Regions from separate parts of the Shewanella halifaxensis HAW-EB4 genome, predicted to be linked through region 1. Evidence: riboswitches for the same ligand, from Rfam matches in the RefSeq annotation. Region 1 holds a riboswitch; the other holds the start of a gene.
What was found. A riboswitch is a leader RNA that binds a small molecule or an ion and turns the genes downstream of it on or off. The one in region 1 is predicted to bind thiamine pyrophosphate.

Region 1 (4,643 bases):
TCATGAACTGTAACCATCATGGTGGCCAAGAGGTTTTCCATGTTCACATGCATTTATTGGGCGGTCACCCACTAGGCCCGATGTTGAGCCCTAGTGCATGAGTGTAAGCAGTGATAGCTACCCGCTAACAGGTATGGCGAGCCGATTTGTTGAGCAGTTGACACAATGCCGTAAGCTTAAATTAAAGGTGCTAGAAGGTAGCGGAAAGCATGTGCTAATTGAACTACCTTACGACACTCAGCTTGTTGGTTACCCTGATACTGGCGTGATCCATGGTGGTGTCATCACCACATTGATGGATACGGCGAGTGGCTGTGCGGTGGTGTGCTCCATATTTGATAAGTTTCGCTTACTTGAGATCTCTCCTACGCTCGATTTGCGTGTCGACTATATGAAACCCGCAGAGCCGCACAAACCCGTTTTTGGTTTTGCCGAGTGTTATAAACTGTCTTCAAGTGTTGCCTTTACGCGCGCTATTGCCTACCAAGACTCTATAGATGATCCGATTGCTCACGCGGTGGGGTCATTTATGCGTATAAGCCCTGAGATGGTGGGTGAAGAGTTTAGACAGGCGTTAATAGGAGGCGACGAGTATGCATGATGAATTGCACTTATCTGTTGACCCCGCATTAGACGACAGTGCCAAATTAGACGTTAAGAGCATTGTTAGAAAGGCAAAAGAGCTGAATGACTTTGGTCATCTGCTAGAACATGTGCCTTATGCTAAGTTTATCGGTATGGGGGTTGAGCGGTTTGGTGATGAGCTGGTTTTCAAGTTGCCAGCAAAAGATGACAACATAGGTAATCCCATTTTGCCAGCGTTGCATGGTGGAGTGATCGCAGGTTTTATGGAGATGTCGGCTATTGTGCAATTGATGGTGTTTATGCAAACCACAAAAGTGCCAAAGGTCGTGGATTTTTCAATTGATTACTTAAGGGCGGGTTACCATAAAGACAGTTTCGCCGAGTGTAAAATCACTCGCCAAGGCCGTCGAGTCGGCAATGTGAGTATCAATTGTTGGCAAACAAACCGTAAACATTTAATCGCGACCGCTAGAGCACACTTTTTGATCGATTAATTTGGCTGTAGATTGTAAAAATAGGCTGTATAAATAGACGATGCGTTGCTGCTGAGAAGGGGATTGGTATGAAAAAGGTTTTATTGGGACTATTTACTGCATTTGTTATCACGGCATGTGCTCCACATACAGCCGGTGTGATGGTCGGCTCTAATGGGGAAGTACGAGTAGATAACAATAGTTTTGGTAAAGAGGTACAAGTGACCAATATCATGGCTCGACCTGAAGGTGGATTCTTACGCGGTACTGGTACGATTGCCAGCCAGGTATCAACCGACTTAAGGCTGCAATACAAGTTCACCTGGTTTGATCTAAACGGAATGACGATTGATGATGAAGGTATGAGCTGGAAATCGGTAAAACTACATGGAAAACAGCAACTGCAAGTTAGCGCCGTGGCTCCAAATGCGACTGCGACTCGATTTGAGCTGTATGTTCGTAAGGCATTTTCTAATTAAGCGTACCTCAGTTTTTACTTAAGTAACAAACGTTAACAAAACGTCAGTAAGGCTGGCGTTTTTTTATGCGTTTCCATCAAGTTTATAAAGAAGTCTGTCATCGAGTTGTGAATTTCATGTATAATCGCGCTCGCCAAGGGGTGTTAAAGTCTATAAACCGAAAGTTGGATTTATTGGCGTTGACTGAGATGTTGCAAAACGAACCCTTTGAACCTGATCCGGCTAATACCGGCGTAGGAATGGGCCAAAAGTCATTTCCCGATCGCTTCTTTACTGATGCCGGATCTCAAAATTTTACTTTGAGGTCCTATGTTAAATCTAAAATCTTATTCGCCAATATCCCTCGCGGTTATTGCAGCACTCTCATCTTCTAACACCTTCGCTAATGCTGATGCATCAAAGACTGACGATGATATCGAAGTCTTGGTTGTGACGTCAGACTTTCGCGGCTCTGATTTAGAAAAGATGCCATCAAGTGTCACCGTTATCGACCAGCAGCAAATTGAAGATGAAGGTGCACAGCACTTTGAAGATATCTTAAATACGGTTGCCAATTTAAACTGGTCTGGCGGTAGCTCTAGACCTAAATACTTTCAAATTCGCGGTGTGGGCGAGCAAGAGGAGTATCAAGGCGCACCTAACTCTTCGGTAGGCTTTGTGGTTGATGATATCGATCTATCTGGTTTAGGTATGGTCTCTAGCATGTATGATTTACAGCAGGTCGAAGTGCTGAGAGGACCTCAGGGGACACGTTATGGCGCCAATGCCTTGGCGGGCCTTATCTACCTTAAGAGTAATGACCCGACCGATGACTTTGAACATGGCGCCGAGGTCTCGTTTGGTGATGACAATCTGCAGACCTTCAGTGGCTTTAGCTCGGGCCCTCTTACCGATTCAGGTGATCTGCTTTACCGCGTATCCTTGCAGCAGCATCAACAAGACGGTTATCGCGATAACCTTTACCTCGATAGAACAGACACGAATGGTCGCGATGAGTTTACTGGCCGTGCAAAGTTACGTTGGTACGCAACGGACGATTTAGAAATTGATTTAACCTTGCTACATGCCGACTATGATAATGGCTATGACGCTTGGACACTGGATAATAACGGTTTTGATACCCTAACCGATGCCCCCGGTGTCGATAAGCAGCGCACGACAGGTTCATCACTTAAGTTTACCTATACCGGAGCTGATAATTTTGAGCTGACCTCTTTAACTTCATTGGCACAATCAGACACTCACCATAACTACGATGGTGACTGGGCAAACCCTGATTACTGGGCTAGCCGAGATTGCGGTGGTAGCCCATGCGAGTACGAATATAACTGGGATAAAAAAGGTGAGCGAAAAACGCTAACTCAAGAGTTTAGATTATCGTCAACTGAATCAGGGCGTATTTTTGCAGATAGCACAGACTGGCTGATTGGCGTTTATGCCATGGATCTACAGGAAGATAACGACACCCTCGATACTTATAACCAGTTATCTGCTGAGTATGAGGCACAGAACTATGCGCTGTTTGGTCAGTTAGATTCTGACTTAGGCGCAAGTTATGCCCTATCTGTAGGTTTGCGTGTTGAGCGCCGAGATAGCGATTACCGTGACTCTGCAGGAGACAGCTTTGGGCCAAGTGAAACCATGTGGGGCGGTCATATTGCATTAAGTAAGGCCTTAAGCGAAAAACATGAATCTTATATTCGTGTGGCTCGAGGCTACAAAGCGGGTGGCTTTAATATGTCGCTGCCAGACGAGCTGGCTGGCAAGAAAGAGTATGACACTGAAATTCTTTATAACTATGAATTGGGTTTGAAGTCTACTTGGTTTGATGGCCAGGCGAGCACGAATCTTGCCATCTTCTATATGGATAGACAAGATCAACAGGTTGCGGCATCGCAGCAGTCAACGGTTCCGGGCGAAGAGGGTAACTTTATCTTATTCACTGAAAACGCAGGTAGCTCGAATAACTACGGCGCAGAACTTGACGGTAACTGGTACGCGACAGACAACTTGAACCTGTACGGCAGCCTTGGTTGGCTTGAGACGGCCTATGGCGATTATCAATATGAAGATAAGTATGGCGCAGTAGTCGACCTTTCTGGTAGAGAACTGGCGCACTCTCCTAACTATACCTTTAGCATCGGTGCGACATATCGCAGTGATAATGGTTGGTTTGCCAATGTCAATGCTAGCGGCAAGAGTGATTTTTACTACTCTGACAGTAACGAATCCAAATCAGATGCATACCAAGTTTTTAATGCCAAAGTGGGTTATGAAGCAGACATCTGGTCAGTTTATCTATGGGGCCGTAATCTATTTGATGAAAAATACGGCGTTCGTGGTTTCTACTTTGGCAATGAGCCTGATTTAGACTGGGCTGATAAGCAATATATACGTTACGGTGATCCTCGCCAACTGGGGATGACGTTTAATCTTAAGTTCTTGTAATTAAAGTTATAGTTAAACGTGTGATGTAAGCATGAGTCAGAGTTGGTTAACCGGTTTTGTTGATCACTCTTTTAATTAAATAATCAAATTGAGCCACCCTTTGGTGGCTGAGGTCAATATCATGAAATTAACTGCAGAAATTAGTTGCTACCCACTACAAGATAACTACTTAGACCCGATTAAGTGGTTTATTGCCCGTGTGGATTCCTATGACAACATCCAGCGCGTTACCAATGCGATGGCAACTCAGGTGGTCGGTGAATATGCCGATGTGATGTCCATGCTTGCAATTGAGATGCAAGCGGCTCATGAAAAGTTTGGTAAAGCAGTGTTCGTATGCAAATTTATTGGTGGTGAGCTAAATCTAAGTCACAGCGAATAAATTTATTTAGATGTGGTGGTTGTAGGATAAGAATTGCCCTGCAACCACTTATGACCTTAACAATATATGACGATGATTTAGGGCAAGGTTTCTTGTGCTAAGTTCCCGTGTTAAGTTTCTTGTGTTAAATATAGGGCACTTTTTATGTCTGAGTTTTGGCTAACGTTAGTCAATAGTTTTACTGCTGCTTTTGGTGAAGCTGAAGCCTTAACAGGCTGGGAGGCCGTAGCGGTATTACTGGCTTTAGCTTATCTTGTTTTTGCGATGAAAGGCAGC
Region 2 (4,643 bases), 680 kb from region 1:
GACTTGTTTGATATAAGGAAATAAGCTTAACTCCCTTGGCCACGCCGTTCTTGCTAGGCAGCCCGCTCCTTTCCCTGGTTGATAACTCCCGCGAAGACCCGCACTCACATAGGCTTTAGCCACAACGACGGCATCATTAAGCACAAAGCCATGAGCCATCACAGCCGCAATGGCCGATGATAATGTGCAGCCAGTGCCATGATTATTACCACTGGCTTCTCTTATGCTCGATAGCCAAAAACTTTGCCACTGATGCTTAGCCGATATACCATTCACATCGCGACAAACCAGTAAATCATTGGCCTGATGCTGGCACCAACTTGGGCCCCGATCGCCGCCTTTTGCCAGTACTGACGTTGCAAGAACATCGGCGAGTTTTTTGGCAGCGGTAATACAAGCGCCGACATCGTCTAAGCAATGGCCCGCAAGCACTTCAAGCTCACTAACATTGGGTGTGATAAGAGTCAGCAACCCTTTGAAAGGGGTAAAATCTAACGCTCCCCCATTTGCTAAAGCATCACCACAGGTTGCAACCATCACGGGATCTAAGATCACCGGCACCTTAACACCAGCTTTAAGCCAAATATCTTGTTGATCACGTAACCATAATGCTAATAAAGCGATTTGCCTCTGATCAGCGAGTAAACCGATTTTAATCGCATCTGGCGGTAGGTCTGTTACCAAAGTATTGAGCTGAGAGCTCAGCATTTGCGCCGATACCGCCTCGACTAACGACACTGTAACCGAGCTTTGCGCGGTCACTGCGCTGATAACGCTACACGCGTGGGTGTCCAGATCTGACATGGTTGCCAGATCTGCTTGAATACCCGCGCCGCCTCCGCTATCAGAGCCCGCAATCGTCCACACAATCGGACGAACAGCAGGCAAAACTTGACGAGCACTTGTCATGACTAGTCCTCTAATACCGCATCACGCTGTTTATCGGCGGCTTCATGATAGAGCTCTGCGCCCTTAGCCTTAAACTCGGCTGACATCTGCGCCATGCCCAGCTCTCGCTCTGACGTCGTTTCGCTATCTGCGCATGATTGATACTCGGCATCGGATTTGATATCGATGTTGTTTGCTAGCTCGTCACGCTCTTTCGCCGCGGCATAATCTCGTACCTCTTGGGTGATCTTCATTGAACAGAATTTAGGACCACACATGGAGCAAAAATGTGCCACTTTGGCAGACTCTTGAGGTAAAGATTCATCATGATAGGCCCGCGCCGTATCAGGGTCTAAACCCAAGTTATACTGATCTTCCCAACGGAACTCAAAACGCGCCTTAGACAGTGCGTTATCACGGATTTGCGCGCTAGGATGGCCCTTCGCCACATCACCTGCATGAGCAGCAATCTTGTAGGTAATGAGTCCTTGCTTTACATCTTCTTTGTTCGGCAGACCAAGATGCTCTTTTGGCGTGACGTAACACAGCATGGCGCAGCCATACCAAGCGATCATTGCCGCGCCAATGCCTGAAGTGAAATGATCGTAACCCGGTGCAATATCGGTCGTTTGCGGGCCTAAGGTGTAAAACGGCGCTTCATCACACAGCTCAAGCTGCTTATCCATATTCTCTTTGATGAGATTCATTGGAATATGACCGGGACCTTCGATAATGGTCTGAACATCATATTGCCAAGCGATTTTAACCAGCTCGCCTAAGGTGGTTAACTCCGAAAATTGCGCTTCGTCGTTCGCATCGGCAATTGAACCAGGACGCATGCCGTCACCCAGCGATAATGAAACATCGTATGCGGCGCAGATCTCGCAAATATCTCTAAAATGTTCATAGAGGAAGTTTTCTTTATGGTGCGACAAGCACCATTTGGCCATGATTGAACCGCCACGAGAAACGATGCCAGTTAAGCGTTTTGCCGTCATTGGCACATAACGTAGTAGCACACCGGCATGAATGGTGAAGTAATCAACGCCCTGCTCGGCTTGCTCTATCAAGGTATCGCGAAAGGTTTCCCAGTTAAGATCTTCAGCAATGCCATTAACTTTCTCAAGCGCTTGGTAAATAGGCACCGTACCGATTGGCACTGGCGAGTTACGAATAATCCACTCGCGGGTTTCATGAATATAACGTCCGGTAGACAGATCCATTACGGTATCGGCGCCCCAACGAGTCGACCATACCAGCTTTTCGACTTCCTCTTCGATTGACGATGTCACGGCGGAATTACCAATATTGGCATTCACTTTAACCAAAAAGTTACGCCCTATAATCATCGGTTCAGCTTCAGGATGGTTAATATTTAATGGGATAATGGCGCGGCCACGGGCAACTTCTTGCCTGACAAATTCAGGCGTTATCGGCTCGCCAATCACTGCGCCAAAACTTTCGCCTTTATCTTTTTGAGTTAAAATGGGGTCATTAACTTCTGCCAGCGCCATGTTTTCACGAATGGCAATATACTCCATCTCTGGAGTGATAATACCCTGCCTTGCGTAGTGTAACTGGGTCACGCGTTTAGCCGTTTTTGCGCGGCGTGGCGGCAATAAAGACTCGAAGCGTAAATGATCTAGGCCATCATCGGCTAATCGCTGTTGGGTAAAGCCCGAGCTCACACCGGCAAGTTGCTCGGTATCGCCGCGCTCTTCTATCCAGTGTTCACGGAATTTTTCAAGCCCTTTGCGCACATCGATATTAGCATCGGGATCGGAATAAGCACCGGCGCAGTCATAAACCTTTAGCGGTGGATTCGCTTCAAAAACAGGATTAGTTTCATTGCCACCAATCAAGGTATCTGCTTGGTGTATTTGACGCATACCCACTTTTAGATCGGCTCGACTGCCTTGTAGGTAAATTTTCTCAGAATTGGGGTGCTGCAGTGGCTTTAAGTTATCAATAAACTGTTGAGCTTGAGCTCGGGTTTCGCGACGATTTGACATTAGCAAACTCACTTTTAGAAAGAAATGAAGTTGCTTGTCAGGAGAAATGAGAATGTGAAAAGTTGAACGTATAGCCAAAAATAAAACGCTAGTTACACGTAACCTTCGAAACACTGTTTGAGCATGTAATTAAACACCACTTTCTGCAGTTATTTCGCTTGTTTCCTTCGCAGGTTCTAGCCTGATCAGGTTCAACGGATCCCGAATTAACGGTCTCAGCCATATGGCACTCCGACAAGATGAGCTGGCAGTATAGTCTTATCCACTTGTTAGATACAAGTGCTAAAGTAGATATTCGTCTGGGATGAGCAAACAAATAATTAGCTCCGTAAACACATGTAATATTTAGATTTAAATTAAAATCCATATTAAAACATAAAAACAGATGAATTTTTATCAACTAAAAAATTAGCGGTTTTTGCTCACCATGCGCTTTTCTAGTCGAGCGGATATTGCATCGTTAATGGCTTTTTTAATCTTATCGCCACCACAATTAAAGGGGTAACCTAGGTTTTCTGCGTAGGGGTTAATTTGTGTTGGTACTTTGACAATACGGTAGCAAGTATCCCCCAGCCTAACGATGCGGTTTGGATCTAATCTGTGATCGGTGATGCTCACCTTGCTGTACTTATCGACCTCTAGAAAAACCAACTCTTGCATGTCTGCATCCATCTCACTTAAGGAGCGTTTTCTCGTGTATTGATTAGCGCTGTCTATAACGAGATCATCGAGTTTATTGGCCCTTTGTTTTGCTAAATAAGACTGAGTAAATTGACTTGGCCTGCTTGTTTTTTGACCTATTCTTTGGTTTAAGCTCTGAGTTGGACTGGAGACTAGCGGTGCCATTACGGCCGACTTAACTTGCTCATTTGCCTGATTAGCGTTTACAGGTACCCATTTTGTCTCTGGCTGCACAATGGCCGCAGTCTCTTTATTTTCTTGCTGATTTACCGTTTGCTCTACTTTCGCTTGACTATCAACGTGATTATCAACATGACCACCAACTTGCATTACTTGCTCAGAGGCATTTTTAGGTATTTGGTACAGATAGGATTGAATTTTAGGGGCCACTACCTTTTTAGCTATCGGTATTGCGCGAGTCCATAAATGATTAATCACAATGATAGCGATAAGGTGCAACAAGAATACGCTGGTGATGACAAGTAAGGTATTAAATCCAGTCTTGTGTCTATGGCCATTATTATAGTCAGCTACTTGGCTCATTTCACTTAATAAGCAACTTTCGCTTAATAAATTTACTTCAAGCTTTGAGTGACAATCGAGTGAGGCAAAAGTGAGGCTCAGATCCGGCCCCTCTTTTTTGTCAGCCGTAAAGCTTATGTCCACTTCGACATTCTGCTCAAGCATCGCCATCGATTTTCCTACTAATCTCAATTGCTTCATCCTAACTGTTTAGCTTGATTGAACATTATTTCCATAGTGACAACAGCTTAGAGCAAAAAAGATTTTATTGGTTCAACACTATTTCATGGTTGTAATTTAATCCTTCAGTCTTTTAATTTATTAACTTACAGGTAAATCCTTTTCAATTAAGTCTGCTTGATTAAATATATGCAGCTGAGGTATTTGTTTATCTCAGGTTCAGGGCTAAGACCGATATTGAAGCTGGAGCATTAAGCATTAAGCATTAAGTCTTGAGAGTTAAATCTAAGAAATAAGTTAAGCGTACACGTGTGCGCTTAACTTATAGCTTTTCAAATCAAAAATGTTACACTGACGCTA

Region 2: it holds a riboswitch for thiamine pyrophosphate, as region 1 does, so the genes downstream of both, thiC (phosphomethylpyrimidine synthase ThiC) here and SHAL_RS12815 (TonB-dependent receptor) in region 1, are expected to answer to the same signal.

The regions. Positions count from the first base shown of each region.
Region 1 covers NC_010334.1:2,965,346-2,969,988, reverse strand. Annotated here, with positions in the region: gene hinT (purine nucleoside phosphoramidase) at 1-101, shown strand, start outside; gene SHAL_RS12830 (PaaI family thioesterase) at 98-601, shown strand; gene SHAL_RS12825 (PaaI family thioesterase) at 594-1,079, shown strand; gene SHAL_RS12820 (YcfL family putative periplasmic lipoprotein) at 1,148-1,537, shown strand; TPP riboswitch at 1,664-1,794, shown strand; gene SHAL_RS12815 (TonB-dependent receptor) at 1,847-3,985, shown strand; gene SHAL_RS12810 (YkoF family thiamine/hydroxymethylpyrimidine-binding protein) at 4,107-4,367, shown strand; gene pnuC (nicotinamide riboside transporter PnuC) at 4,512-4,643, shown strand, end outside.
Region 2 covers NC_010334.1:2,281,209-2,285,851, reverse strand. Annotated here, with positions in the region: gene thiE (thiamine phosphate synthase) at 1-909, opposite strand, end outside; gene thiC (phosphomethylpyrimidine synthase ThiC) at 912-2,900, opposite strand; TPP riboswitch at 3,046-3,144, opposite strand; gene SHAL_RS22385 (hypothetical protein) at 3,309-4,295, opposite strand.